4 regions of the Paenibacillus sp. ALJ109b genome follow, and region 1 is predicted to be linked to each of the others. Evidence: riboswitches for the same ligand, from Rfam matches in the RefSeq annotation. Region 1 holds a riboswitch; each other region holds the start of a gene.
The links. A riboswitch is a leader RNA that binds a small molecule or an ion and turns the genes downstream of it on or off. The one in region 1 is predicted to bind thiamine pyrophosphate.
Positions count from the first base shown of each region.

Region 2: it holds a riboswitch for thiamine pyrophosphate, as region 1 does, so the genes downstream of both, G3352_RS22190 (thiamine phosphate synthase) here and G3352_RS18710 (ABC transporter ATP-binding protein) in region 1, are expected to answer to the same signal.
Region 3: it holds a riboswitch for thiamine pyrophosphate, as region 1 does, so the genes downstream of both, tenA (thiaminase II) here and G3352_RS18710 (ABC transporter ATP-binding protein) in region 1, are expected to answer to the same signal.
Region 4: it holds a riboswitch for thiamine pyrophosphate, as region 1 does, so the genes downstream of both, thiC (phosphomethylpyrimidine synthase ThiC) here and G3352_RS18710 (ABC transporter ATP-binding protein) in region 1, are expected to answer to the same signal.

Region 1 is NZ_JAAIFP010000017.1:217,251-220,969, reverse strand. It holds gene G3352_RS18720 (ABC transporter substrate-binding protein) at 1-767, opposite strand, end outside; gene G3352_RS18715 (ABC transporter permease) at 816-1,628, opposite strand; gene G3352_RS18710 (ABC transporter ATP-binding protein) at 1,615-2,382, opposite strand; TPP riboswitch at 2,559-2,661, opposite strand; gene hisC (histidinol-phosphate transaminase) at 2,770-3,719, opposite strand, start outside.
Region 2 is NZ_JAAIFP010000024.1:140,604-144,322, forward strand. It holds gene G3352_RS22185 (ABC-F family ATP-binding cassette domain-containing protein) at 64-1,614, shown strand; TPP riboswitch at 1,679-1,788, shown strand; gene G3352_RS22190 (thiamine phosphate synthase) at 2,009-2,695, shown strand; gene thiO (glycine oxidase ThiO) at 2,700-3,719, shown strand, end outside.
Region 3 is NZ_JAAIFP010000001.1:73,122-76,840, reverse strand. It holds gene G3352_RS00320 (NAD(P)/FAD-dependent oxidoreductase) at 108-1,238, shown strand; gene G3352_RS00315 (hypothetical protein) at 1,247-1,537, shown strand; TPP riboswitch at 1,584-1,682, shown strand; gene tenA (thiaminase II) at 1,804-2,475, shown strand; gene G3352_RS00305 (GNAT family N-acetyltransferase) at 2,519-3,052, shown strand; gene G3352_RS00300 (TetR/AcrR family transcriptional regulator) at 3,102-3,719, shown strand, end outside.
Region 4 is NZ_JAAIFP010000038.1:29,813-33,531, forward strand. It holds gene G3352_RS29260 (alpha/beta hydrolase) at 1-631, opposite strand, end outside; gene G3352_RS29265 (IclR family transcriptional regulator) at 990-1,733, shown strand; TPP riboswitch at 1,853-1,966, shown strand; gene thiC (phosphomethylpyrimidine synthase ThiC) at 2,330-3,719, shown strand, end outside.

The DNA of each region.
Region 1 (3,719 bases):
TTCGCTTCAATGCCCGCATCACTTGCAGTGAGGACCAGTTCATAATAATCGGGTACCCCATAATCGACGGGATTGATTGATGTCATGGCATGACCTTCCTTTTCCAGAATCAATTGTTCATGGTTAATAAAACCACCCATAATGGCATCTGCCTGCCCGGAAGCCAGGGAAGGGATCAGGTCAAATCCTACATCGACCAGATTCATCTTTGCTGCATTACCACCATCCTGGCTGATCATGGTACGCACCATCGCTTCATACAGAGGGATTGAGGAATAGCCGACCGTCAGCCCTTCAAGATCTTTTGGCGATTTCACTTTACCGTTGGCTTCGGTCAACAGATGCACGAGCGGATGACGAACGACGGCAGCAATCGAACGTACAGGAATGTTTTCCCCACGCGCGAGCAAAATTTGCGGCTGGTAACTTAGTGCCAAATCGATTTTCCCGGCGGCAACAAGTTTGAGTGCATCATTCGTATCGGCAGGCATCTGAACATCCACGTCTAGACCTTGATCCGCGAAGTAACCTTTTTCCTGAGCAACATAGATGAAGGAATGTACTGCATTCGGGTACCAATCGAGCATGATGGACAGCTTGTCTTTGGATTCCGATGGCGTTTCTATCGCAGATGAGTCTGTATCGTTTGCATTGGAAGTTGAGTCTGTAGCAGGTGTGTTGGTACCCGTATTTCCGCATCCGCTGACGATCAGCAACAGAGACATGAGCAGAATGGGGAGTAGGGAATAGATATGCTTTTTATTCATAACGTAAAGTTCCTCGTTTCTTTTGTTTTTTGTTTTGAATTCCGAAAGTTATCCAGTTTTTCTTCTACCTGCATGACGTGGTGTACCAAATCTTCTCTCCATCCATGCAATGAGTACAAACAGGGCGATACCAAGCAAAGATAACAGCACAATGGCGGCGAACATTGCATCCGTGTTCATATTGCTCGACATTCTGCGGCTGAAATAACCGAGACCCTTACTTCCTCCAAGCCATTCCCCGATCGTTGCACCGACCACACAGTACACCACAGACATCTTCAGTCCCGAAAAGAAGGAGGGAAGGGCAAGTGGAATCTGGAGTTTGAGAAAAATATCCCACTTGGTGGCCCTCATCGTCAGCAGCAGTTCACGCTGCTCCGGATCACCCTGGCGCAGGCCATCGTAGGTGCTCACCACAATCGGGAAAAATGCGATCAGGAACACCACCGCAACTTTACTCCACAGCGTGTAGCCAAACCACAGGATGAAGACGGGGGACAGGGCAATCAGCGGGATCGTCTGACTGATCACGATGAAGGGATATAACGCTTTTTCAATCGACCGATTCATATGCATACCAGTTGCAAGTGCAATTCCGGCACCAATGGACAAGCCAAAACCAATGACAACCTCCATCAAGGTAGCAGGCAGATGTGTAGCTAGCAGAAGGTGGCGATGCTCATACAGCGAACTGGCAATCGCCGTCGGGGCTGGAATGATGAAGGAAGGCACCCATCCTATACGCACAATCCACTCCCAGAAAGCAAGCAGCAAGATCATGAGCAAAAGAAACAGACCATAACGGGCAAGCCAACCTCGTACGCTATGCTTCATGCTATCTCTCAAGTTACCGTCTCGCATGCAATTGTTCCTCCAGTAGTCGTCTCATCTGAACGAGAGCCGGTTCGTAGATCATGTCTGAATGTCTTGGACGTGGCAAAGGTACCGTCAGATCCTGCAGCTGTTGGCCTTGGCGCCCCGGAGTTAACAGGATAATCCGATCACTGAGCAGCAGGGCTTCTTCAATGTCATGTGTGATGAACAACACGGTTTTGCCCAGGCCTTCCCTGAGCTCCAGCAGCCAGCGATGCATCTCACGTTTGGTCAGGGCATCAAGTGCGCCGAATGGTTCATCCAGGAGCATGAGTTGGCCACCTGTCAGCAAAGTACGAAGCAGCGCGACACGCTGGCGCATGCCACCCGACAGTTCGTTCGGGTAAGCATGCGCGTGGCCGGATAAGCCAAATCTTTCGAGACCGGCCAGAATGTCCGCTCGAATCCTTACCTTATCCTGCCGACCTGTAGCAAGTTCAGAGGGGAGCATGCAATTTTCCATGACGCTTCGCCAGGATAACAGGAGGTCCTTTTGTGGCATGTAGGCCACATGTCCCAGTCGCTTTCCTTCTTGAACCCAAGGAATTTCAATGGTACCGTGTGTTGGCTCAAGCAAGCCTGCCAGCAGCTTGAAAAGGGTACTTTTACCGGAGCCGCTGGAACCGATGAGCGAGACAAATTCGCCTTTGGCTACACGCATCGACACATTGGAGAGCACGGGGGAATCCCTTTTTCCCGGGAAAGCGTAGCTCATGTTGTGAATGGTTATATCGTTATCCATCTCGATCCGTTCCCCCTTGTTATTCAAAATTCAACCTCAAACCGCGGGATCTTTAATTACACCTTCTGATCTGCCCGCAGAACGCGAAAAAGACCCACCCATTTCCGGAGAAATGAGTGGGTCTGTAAGTTCAATTCACATTAAAATTCATCATCAACATGAAAAAATCCGCTTACTGAGAGGCCGCTCCACTTCCCTCCGCTGGTATGATCCAGATCAGGTTCAAAGGGTCCGAATCGTTCGATTCGTCTCAGCCGCAAGGCTCCCCTAGTGCAATGTTCAAGATATGCAGTTGTGTGTTCAGCATATATCACATGCAAGTGGAATGTAAAGAGGGCGGCTTAAAAGAAGTGTGCGTAATGTGAGTTAGGAAAGTAACCTAGGATTCTAATCGTTTGAATGTAACAGTGAATCAAGCTCACCGATCAGACGGGCAATCTGCTCAGGTGTGCCAATCGTAATCCGAAGCCAGGTAGGCATTCCGAATTCGGCACCGCCGCGGACAGAGATGCCTCTGTTCAACAATTCTATGGTAATCGGGCCACTATCCTGTAACAGATCCACCATGATGAAATTCGTTTCGGAAGGGATGTAGGGTAATTTCCAATGATCAAAGGACTGTATTAACGTTTCCCGTCCCTGACGATTGTAGTGCAGGCAATGAGAAACAAATTCATGATCATCCAGGCTGGCTGAAGCAGCGGCTTGGGATGTGGCTGTCAGACTGATGGGCAGCTTGACCCGGTTAATGCCTTCAATGATGCTTTCATTCCCGATGCCATATCCAATTCGCAGGCCGGCCAGTCCATATATTTTGGAGAAGGTCCGCAAAATAATCAGATTATTATACTGCTCCAGCAGCTTAACCGTATCAGGATAATCTTCACTTTCCGCGAATTCATAATACGCTTCGTCCAGGACAACCACGACATGGGAGGGAACATGTTCGAGTAAACCATGCAGGGCATCTGCCGTGAAAATAGTTCCGGTTGGATTATTCGGATTGCACAGCCAGATAATTCGGGTAGAAGCATTGATTCGTTGCCGGAGTTGCTCCAGGTCCAGCGAATGGTTGACCAAAGGCACTTCATGAATGACCCCGCCTGCCAGCAGCGTAGCGCCCTTATACCAGTTAAAGGAGGGCACCGGAATGAGTGATTCCTCGCCGGGATTAAGATAGGCTTGGGCGGTAAGGGTTAGGAGCTCGAATGATCCACTGCCAAATACCAATTGGGAGGTACGCACACCCAGACGTTCCGCAAGTTTGTCACGCAGCAGTTGGCTGGAACCGTCGGGGTATTGAGCCAAAAGATCGGAACCCAGCGATCTGACCGCTT
Region 2 (3,719 bases), on a different contig from region 1:
CCTGTGCTAAAATAGGGTTTCGGAACGATAGTAATGTCCAATAGATAGGAGCAACCTCATCTTATGAGTTTATTGTCAGTAGAGAACGTGAGTCACAATTTTGGAGACCGCACGTTATTTAAAAATGTATCTTTTCGTTTACTTGCTGGAGAGCGTGTTGGCCTTGTTGGTGCAAATGGTGTAGGCAAGTCCACACTGATGAACATCCTTACCGGGAAATTGTTAAAGGACGAAGGGAAGGTTGAATGGACCCCCAAAGTTCGTTATGGATATCTGGATCAGCATACCAAGCTCACACCTGGAAAAACGATTCGTGATGTGCTTAAGGATGCGTTCCTGCCCTTGCTTGAGTTGGAAAAGGAAATGATGTCCATCACGGATCAGATGGCAGACGCCGATCCGGACAAGCTCGAATTGTTGCTGGAAGAAATGGGTGACATTCAGGAGCAATTGGAGCAAGGTGATTTTTATCTGATTGATGTGAAAGTGGAAGAGATGGCAAATGGACTGGGCTTGTCCGCCATCGGTCTAGATCGTGACGTGGCCGCGCTTAGTGGTGGTCAACGTACGAAGGTATTGCTTGCCAAGCTCTTACTGGAGAAACCAACTGCACTTCTGCTGGATGAGCCGACGAACTATCTCGATGTGGAACACATCGAATGGCTGACGCGTTACCTGAAGGATTACCCGTATGCGTTTATTCTGATTTCGCATGATACGGAGTTTATGAATGAGGTCGTTAATGTTATTTATCATCTGGAATTTGCCAAGTTGACGCGTTATGCAGCGAACTATAACAAATTCCTTGAAATGGCCGACATGAATAAGGCGCAGCATATTGATGCTTATGAGAAACAGCAGGAGTTTATCAAGAAGCAGGAAGATTTCATTCAGCGGAACAAAGCCCGCGCTTCCACTTCCGGTCGTGCCAAGAGCCGTGAGAAGCAGCTCGGTAAGATTGAACGGATCGATCGTCCAGACGAAGCAGCTAAACCCACATTCAAATTCAAGGATGCCCGGGCGAGTAGTAAAACCGTCTTTGAGGGTATTGATTTTGAAATTGGATATTCATATGCATTATTGCCTAAAATGACGATGACGATTGAGCGTGGCGAGAAAATTGCCATTGTTGGATGTAACGGTGTAGGTAAATCCACATTGCTCAAGACTATCTTGGGGAAAATCCCACCAATCAGCGGTAAGACTTTCTTGGGTGACTATCTGGAAACAGCCTATTTCGAACAGGAAGTACGTGCAGGTAATATTACTCCAATCGAAGATGTGTGGAACGAATTTTCTCATCTGACACAGAATGAAGTCCGGGGGCATCTCGCACGTTGTGGATTGAAAAATGAGCATATCACCCGCCCGCTTAACGCGCTTAGTGGTGGTGAACAAGCCAAAGTTCGTCTGTGTAAACTTCTGATGCGTGAAAGTAACTGGATTTTGTTCGATGAGCCTACAAACCATTTGGATGTAACGGCTAAAGCAGAGTTGAAACGTGCCTTGCAAGAATTCAAGGGTACCGTGCTGCTCGTATCCCATGAACCTGATTTTTATGAAGGTTGGGTTACCAAAACGTGGGATGTTGAAGCTTGGTCCGAAAAACAATAACGTAATAAATGGAAATGTACGGTGACAAAAAAAGGTGTCTATGGTAACATAGGCTACAGCTTCATATGAACACTAGGGGGGCCGCACGATGCGGCTGAGATGGAAGAATGCGATTCCGGACCCTTTGTACCTGATCTGGATCATACCAGCGTAGGGAAGTGGCGCGTTTCAACTAATGACAAAGAGCTTTATCGATGACTTCACGATATTGCCTGCAAGATGAATCATGCAACTCTCTATGTAACAGCGTTGCGACTATGGTTGGTTTCTATAGTTGTTATGTGTTATGTATAGAGTAATTGCATGCGACAGTCATTCAGTTGATCCATGAATTCTACATTCGTGGCCACTCCCCTACGGGAGTGGCTTTTTTTGTTTTGTATCAGCTTAAATCATGCAAGAGGAGGCGAACGGGACGGCAATCTTCCACGAACATGTAACTACAAGATCATTCGAACTGCATGTGGTTTCACCAGGTACAGGAGACATGGACTCTTTTCTGAATATTGCTAAGGATATATGGCGGTGGGTCGATTATATCCACATTCGGGAAAAAAAGCTGGCCCTTGAGAAACAGATGTATTGGGCGCAAAGTCTGAAAACACAAGGTGTTCCATCTAACCGAATCATTATGAATGGCTCAGATCAGCTGGATCAACATGCGTCGCTTGGTGGTGTGCATTGGGGTCAAGCAGTTATTCGCAGCTACGATAAGGATGACTTGAAGAGAGTCGATCGGCTGCGCGTAGGCATATCGGTTCATTCTCTGGAAGAAGCAAAAATTGCAGAAGAACGTGGAGCGGATTATCTCTTCTATGGGCATGTCTATGCTTCAAATAGTAAACCTAATTGCGAATCAAGAGGGCTTAGTGCGTTGGCTGAGGTATGCTCCAATGTTTCGATTCCGGTGATCGCGATTGGCGGGATTAGTCCTGAGAATATTGCTGCAATTCGAACTGCTGGTGCCAGAGGAGCCGCTGTGATTTCAACGATTTGGGCAAACGATGAGCCGAAACTGGCCGCGTGTTTATTGCGACAGGCGATAGAGGATTCAGAGAGGTATGTCGAACCAGGGAGATGAGATCATGAGAGAGGAAGCAAGAAGTCGAAGCAGAAATCGTTCAAGCCATCATCCAGGAATAGTATCGGGAAGTAAAGTCGGAGCGGAAGTTCGAGGCAAGTTTCATGCAGAAACCATTATTGTAGGTGGAGGAGTTATCGGTTGTGCCATCGCATGTGAACTCGCTACTCGAGGACATGATGTTCTTCTGGTTGAGCGGGCACGGATTGCTGGGGGAACTTCCTGTGCAGCCGCCGGGATGCTTGCTGCTGACAGTGAGGAATTCACTCATACTGTAATGGCGAAGCTTGCACGGAAGAGCAGAGCTTTGCTTCATGAGCAGAAGGGACGAATCAGTTCGCTTAGCGGAGTGGAGATGGGGCTGCAACAGCATGGTTTTATTACTCCTTTTCGTTCATACAGTGAGGTCAGCAGTTACAAAAATAATCGATCGTCTACCTTATCTACAGAACATATTTGGTGGGATCGAGTCGCTGTCCAACAGGAAGCTTCATGGTTAAACAGGGATACGTATGGTGCGTATTACAGACCTTCCGAGAGCGAGGTTCTTCCCGTCAATCTAACACAGGCTTATATCAGATCAGCTCAAGCTATGGGTGCGAGGGTGATGGAAGGTGTACAGGATGTCCGTTTGCATACGAATGTAAACGGTGTGCAAGGAATCGAGACTTCAATAGGAACGATGACATCGAGAAATGTCATTATTGCTACAGGGTTACATGGTGAAGAATTGATGAAACATGTGGGTCTGAAGTCGCCTATTTTGCCTGTGAAGGGAGAAATTGTAGCGGTGCAGTTTTCACCCGACCATGTCGGTTACAGACCTGACAAAACGGTGTATGCAGAGGATATATATATTGTTCCCAAAGCCAATGGAGAAGTATGGATCGGTGCAACAAGCCTTCCTGGAAGAACAGATATGAAAGTCTCGGTGCAAGGCATTCAGAAGCTGCTCGCAGCTGCAACAAACTGGGTACCTGGCATGAAGGAAGCACATTTTATCCGAGCCTGGGCTGGTGTACGT
Region 3 (3,719 bases), on a different contig from region 1:
ATCGAAAACCTTTTAGGAACACGTTTCATAATGTCGATGCCTTGCCATTATCAGACCATACAGTATACGCTATAATGGATACAGTGATTTAGGAAAGGGATGCAGTCATGAAGAAAGTCATCGTCGTAGGATCAGGAATTCTTGGGGCTTCCACAGCGTATCAGTTGGCAAAACAGGGTGCGGAAGTTCTTCTTATAGACCGGAAAGATCGAGGGCAGGCTACGGATGCTGCTGCCGGGATCATCTGTCCCTGGTTATCTCAGCGCCGTAATCAGGATTGGTATCAACTTGCCAAGGCGGGTACACGTTTTTATCCCGGGTTGATTGAAGAACTCAAGAGTGAAGGGGAAACGGAAACGGGTTACGCTCAAGTGGGTGCTCTTAGTATTCATACGGATGTGGACAAAATCAACAAGATGCAGGAGAGGGCCCACCTTCGTAAAGAAGATGCACCGGAGATTGCCGATATTACCCGTCTAGATGCAAAAGAAACTCATGAGCGTTTTCCTCTTCTGGAGGAGAGCTTTCAGTCCGTCTACATCAGCGGAGCCGCGCGTATTGATGGGCGTGCGCTGCGTGATGCCTTAATTCGATCGGCACAACGAAATGGAGCGGTCCTGATTAATGGGGACGCCACACTTCAATATGAATTGAACCGAGTAAGTGGAGTTGTTGTGGACGGTAAAGTCATATCGGCTGACGAGGTTATTGTGTGTGCCGGCGCTTGGGCTAATGAACTGTTGAAGCCCTTGGGCATTGATTTTAAGGTTCATTATCAGAAGGCGCAAATTATGCACTTACAGGTTCACGATCGAGAGGACACTGGGAACTGGCCTGTAGTCATGCCTCCTTCGGATCAATATCTGTTAGCCTTTGATCAACAGAAGATTGTGATCGGTGCGACTCACGAAAATGATATTGAAGGATACGATACAAGAGTAACCGCAGGCGGAATGCAGGAAATTTTGAATAAAGGATTGGAACTGGCTCCCGGTTTAGCTGAAAGCACGTTTCAGGAAGTAAGAGTAGGATTTCGTCCATTTACACCAGGTTTTCTTCCGGTAATGGGTGCTGTTCCAGGTTGGAATGGCTTGATCGCAGCTAACGGGCTTGGAGCATCTGGGCTAACGATGGGGCCTTTTATTGGCAGTCAACTGGCCAAATTGGCTTTGGGTATGGATTTGGATATCGATATTCAGCCATATGACCTTGGAAAAGCAATGGATGATCAGAAATGAGGTGAACTATGACGTATTCACAGCGCTTAACTCACGGCTACTCCTCAGACGTCATCTATCTGGAGCACCAGATTGCCATCGCAGAGGAGGACTTGGCAAAAGCTGAGGAAAAGCGGCGGGCATATGAATCGGATTTAGATCAGTTAAAGACGTCTCCCGGGTATCATTCAACTTCAGCAACGAACGTCTCTAATGAGGAAAAATGGGTCGATGAGTTAACGAAATTGCAAAGTATGATTAAGGATATCCGGACCCGACTTAAGAACTTGCAAGAAGATTTAGGGGAACTTGAAGATTAATAGGAATGGATTGACATTTGGAAAAACACATGTTGTAATAAGCCTGAGCTATTTGCAGGGGGACTGTTCGCAGTTGAGAAGGCTAAAACCTGACCCTTTGAACCTGTTAGTTAATACTGACGTAGGGAGCAAATGACATGTACTCATGTTATTTTGCCCTTGCCGAAAATAGGACAAGGGCTTTTTGGTCTGCATTTTGGATGACAGAACGCGATAGCTGGATGTGAAGCGGGGACATAATAATTTTAATAAAAGGAGAAATGATCATGTCATTTTCAAGAACGTTAAAAGATAAGTCCAGAACCGTATGGGAAGATGGATACAACCATCCTTTTTTACACGAAATGGGGAAAGGCACACTGGATCGGGAAGCGTTTAAGTTTTATCTTCTTCAGGACTATACATATCTGATTGAATATGCGAAGATTTTTGCCATGGGTGCGGTGAAGGCGACAGATGAAAAACTGATGACGAACTTTACGGTGATTCAACATGCTATTCTGTACGAAGAAATGGATTTGCATCGAAATTATATGAATGAATTTGGGATTACGCTGGATGAACATCATGCTGTCAAACCCTCTCTATACAACAAGGCGTATACGTCGAATATGATGAGTGTTGCACAAACAGGTGGGGTTGCCGAAATCATCGCCGTCATTTTCCCTTGTGCGTGGACGTATTACGACTATGCTACAAGATTAAAAGAACAATATCGAGATTCATTAGAGGGCAATTTCTATCAGACTTGGATCGAAAATTATGCAAGTGATGACTTCCGCGACTCATTCGAATGGTTCTATGATACACTGGATGCATTATGTGAACATAAAACCGAGCAGGAGCTGGAGGCCATAGAAGACATATTCAGAAGAAGTGTTGAATTTGAATATCTGTTCTGGGATATGGCGTATAAACGGCAACTCTCGTACTTCTGATGAATGCAATCTACTACAACCAGAGATAAGGATGAACATACAGATGGACAATCGTGAGGAACGTATCTATTTGCGATTTTTGAACGTGGAGGACGCGCCGACACTGCTGGATTTGCAGTTCCGTAACCGGGCTGTTTTCGAAGAGATATCGGCAAGTGAACGATCGGAGACTTTCTATACACTGGAGGGTCAAGTTGCACTTCTTGAAGGTTGGAACAAGGCCAGAGAAGAAGGGAAACGTTACTCTTTCGGAATCTTCCTGAACAATACACATGAGCTCATTGGAGAGATTTCTCTGTTCGAACTTGAACTGGATTCCACAGCCAAATGGATTGTTGGTTATGTGCTAGATCAAGTGCAGAATGGCAAGGGATACATGAGCGAAGCCCTTCGGTTAGCACTGGATTTTGCTATGAATGAAGCGGGAATAAAACGAGTGGAGGCTGGTGCACTTCCCGACAATGCCGGATCAATTCGAGTGTTGCGTAAAGCGGGCTTCCAAGAAACGGACCGCCAGAATATTAAAATCAAGGGAATTTGGAAGGAACATGTGATGTTTGCAGTGGATTTGCAGTAGATTGTTGAATATCGTAACGTGTACCACCTAAATCATCCAGGGGGAACTTATGAATAAACGGAAACAAATGTTATTGGACTCAGCACTTGTGCTCTTTGAGAAACATGGAGTAACCAACACCTCCATACAGATGATCCTAGACGAGTCAGGTGTGTCCAAAGGAACATTTTATAAATTCTTTGGTTCCAAGGATGATTGTATTCTTGCCATTCTGGAGCAGCGTGTACAGGAAGATATGATGATTCGCAAAGATTTGCAGAGCCAAAGCTATGCATCCGATTTTGACTTACTGGTGGATCAAATTATGGTGCCGATGATTTTGCCGGAAAAAAAGCTTGTTGTGGAGCTATTCTGGACAGGCTTCTATTCTGGAGAATGCAATCTGGAGAACTTGACTCGTATGCAGTTAAATTGGTTATCTGAACGACTGGTACAGGTATTTGGTGAAGAATTAAAACCCTTTGCTTATGAAGGGGCTATTTTTGGTTTTGGCATGATACATCAAATCTCGAATATGTGGAGAAACTTCCATCTTGCCCAACCGAATTGGAACCATCTTGTGCCTAAAATCCTGAACTACATTGAAATTTTGCTTCGTTCCATGCTGGAAAGGCAAGAGCATATTGTTGATTTTCCAAGTCTGTTGGTGATCGCTCCTGATTCCAAA
Region 4 (3,719 bases), on a different contig from region 1:
ACGTGCTGTCCAGAATCATAGCATCCACATCTTTGGTAATCAGCCCAGTCTGCAGGGCTGTACCTGCACCCATGGAGAATCCCCATACGACAAGCTCCTGCGCTCCGCGCTGCTTCGCAAACTGGATAGCACCAAGCAGCTGCTGGGACTCGGCTTTGCCGCCTGTGGCGACAGCTTTGTTCACCTGTGAAGCGAAACCGTAATCGAACATCACCACATTGAAGCCGAGTTGGTGAGCATAATGGGCCAGGTCATACATCGGCACCCAGGTTTCTTCACGATTCGCACCATATCCATGGCTGAATATGATGGTTTTGTTTGCATTATCATCAGCCGGAATATACCAACCCTGCATTGTTCGACTGCCGTCTGCTGCCGGGAACGTGATGTCTTGATACTTCATGTTCTTCGCCTGCATGGGATTGGAGAATACAGGCGCTACAGTTGGATTGGATAATACCCAAGCAATATAACCGTGCAGTGCAATGAAACAAAAGAGCAGAAAAAATACAACGGAGAGCAACAACGCCACGACAATATGTTTGAACCGGATCAGCCTCGGTGATAACGAAGAAGGCAGATCTGACACTTTCGTTTGCAGCGGGGCTTCGCTCTGGGATGTCGGATACATGATTGCCCCTCCTTTAAAAATCAAATGAAGATAACAACGAGACGAACAGAGCGGATAAATGATTTTTCTGACTACTTATGAAGCAAAATCTTAATTTAATATATCTTTATCGTATGTTCCAATATAGTCAAAGTCAATTGATTGAGACCATTTGTTACGCAATTGTTATATAGTTCTGAAGATATATGGGTAACATTTCCTTAGGGTGCAAAATGCAGGGGATTCTAATTTATAAAAAGAAAATATTTACAAATATCCCTATTCCAATTGGCGCTTTTTGGTTTACAGATGAGACCGTTTCTCATATAATTTATGTAACCAAGTTTCATGTGATGAAACATGAGGAGGGCAACTTGCCATGGAAGACCGAAAGTTAACCGTCCGGGCTGTAGAACGGGCGCTGGATATATTATTGTGTTTTACAACCCGCAGTGATCTGGGACTCACGGAAATTGCCAGCCAGATCGGTCTGCACAAAAGTACAGTCCATCGTCTAATGGCTACTTTGGAGGACAAAGGGTTCGTGATCCGGGATGCGGCCACCGAGAAGTATCGACTTGGCATACGCATCTGGGAACTGTCTGCCCATATGTCTCGCAGCGATGATCCTGCCATTTTGCTCCTTCCTGCGATGGAGCGGCTGAGAGATCGACTGGGCGAAACCGTGAGCTTATATCTGCGTGACGGCAGTGAGCGGATTCGAATTCAAGCCGTGCAGAGTGATCAGGCGATTCGTCGTGTAGCTCCGGTGGGCGTCAGACTTCCGTTATCCGTGGGAGCCTCCAGCAAAGTGCTGATGGCTTTTGCCACCGAAGAGGACCGCGAAGATCTGATGAATGGACCGGAATGGCCGGTATTTATCGATCCCAAAGTATATTTGGCACAGATGAAAGACATTCTGGAATATGGCTACGCAACAAGTTATGAGGAACGTGAACCGGGAGCCGCCGCTGTATCTGTACCCATTATGGATCGGAAAGGCAACATCGCTGCTGCTCTGTCAGTATCCGGGCCAGTTAGTCGTCTCTCACAGGAGACGCTGCATGAATATGCACCTGTGCTGAAGGAAGCTGCGACACAGATGGGACTTATGTTATCCTGATCTTATTTTCTGGAATTTAAAGGTTGTTTTTATGATTCGGTTGCGCTACTCTGTAATGGATGGCCCAACGGGGTCAGGATAATTGAATATGAATCTGCGGCCTAGATGCTGCAACTTGTTAACGTTACTGGGGGAGTCCGAATTGTCCGGACTGAGACGGAATCGCATGAGATTCCGGACCCTTTGCACCTGATCTGGATCATACCAGCGTAGGGAAGTAATCGGCGATACGATCACGAACACCATATAATTTGACCTATGGATAGGCTCCACTAAGGAGTCTCTATAAGGTGTGTTATTGGTGATGGAGATAAGCCGGTTCCCTTGGGAACCGGCTTTTTTTATACAGTAAACAGGCGAAAGCTGGTGTCAGAGCTGCTTTTGGATAAAGAGCTGGGAGCATTGGCGAGCATCGGGTTCCGATATCTTTTGCCTCGAATGTCTGTATTACTTGAATTGTATGTCTCTATTTTGTGTTGTATGGTCGCTCTTTCTTTTTCTATGTTGTGGATGGTTTGGATCCGTGCGCAAGCATTTCAACCCAGGCAAACACCAATGAGGAGGAGACAAGAGCGATGAGTACAGGAAATCGAACGATGGGACAGGACAAGCAGGATCAGCAGTTGGCAAAGGAAAAAGGTACGGCAGGGCGGGTTCAGCCCTTCCCGGGCAGCCGCAAAGTTTACATTCATGGCTCACGACCGGACATTGCAGTACCGGAGCGTGAAATTGCCCTTCATGACACCAATACTCCTCAAGGAGTGGAGCATAACGAACCGCTGCGTGTCTACGATACGAGCGGACCGATGACCGATCCCGAATTTCATGCCGATATCCGGGCAGGGCTGCCAGCGCTGCGTACCCGCTGGATTACGGAGCGTGAAGATGTTGAAGCCTACCAGGGACGAACGGTAAAACCGGAGGATAACGGATTGAAAGCTGGAGGGAAGCGAACTGGAGCCGAGAAGTATCCGGGCTTGCGTGGTAAACCGTTACGGGGACAGGCAGGGCGCTGCGTGACCCAGATGCACTATGCACGGCAGGGAATGATCACGCCGGAGATGGAATTCGCCGCCATTCGTGAGGGTGTGGAACCGGAATTTGTGCGGCAGGAGCTAGCGAGTGGCAGGGCCATACTGCCGTCGAATATTAATCACCCGGAGAGTGAGCCGATGTTGATCGGGCGTCATTTTCATGTGAAGATCAATGCGAACATCGGTAACTCTGCCGTATCCTCCTCCATCGAGGAAGAGGTGGAGAAGATGACCTGGGCGGTACGCTGGGGATCGGATACCGTGATGGATCTGTCCACAGGCAAAGACATTCATACGACCCGGGAATGGATCATCCGCAATTCACCTGTGCCGATTGGAACAGTACCGCTCTATCAGGCGCTGGAGAAGGTCAATGGAGAAGCTGAAGCACTGACCTGGGAGTTGTATCGTGACACGCTCATTGAGCAGGCAGAGCAGGGTGTGGACTACTTTACGATCCATGCAGGCGTGCTGCTGCGATATATTCCGCTGACCGCCAAACGTATGACGGGCATTGTGTCACGGGGCGGGTCCATCATGGCAGCATGGTGCCTTGCGCATCATCAGGAGAATTTTCTGTATACCCATTTTGAAGAAATCTGCGAGATTATGAAGAGGTATGACGTGGCATTCTCGCTCGGAGACGGACTGCGCCCAGGAAGCATCTATGATGCCAATGATGAAGCCCAGATGGCGGAACTGGCTACGCTTGGAGAACTAACACAAATCGCCTGGAAGCATGATGTGCAGGTGATGATTGAAGGTCCGGGGCATGTGCCGATGCACAAGATCAAGGAGAATGTCGATCTGCAAATGGAGATATGTAAAGAGGCGCCGTTCTATACGCTGGGACCGCTGACGACCGATATTGCACCAGGATATGACCATATTACCTCGGCAATTGGAGCAGCAATGATCGGTTGGTTCGGCACGTCGATGCTCTGTTATGTTA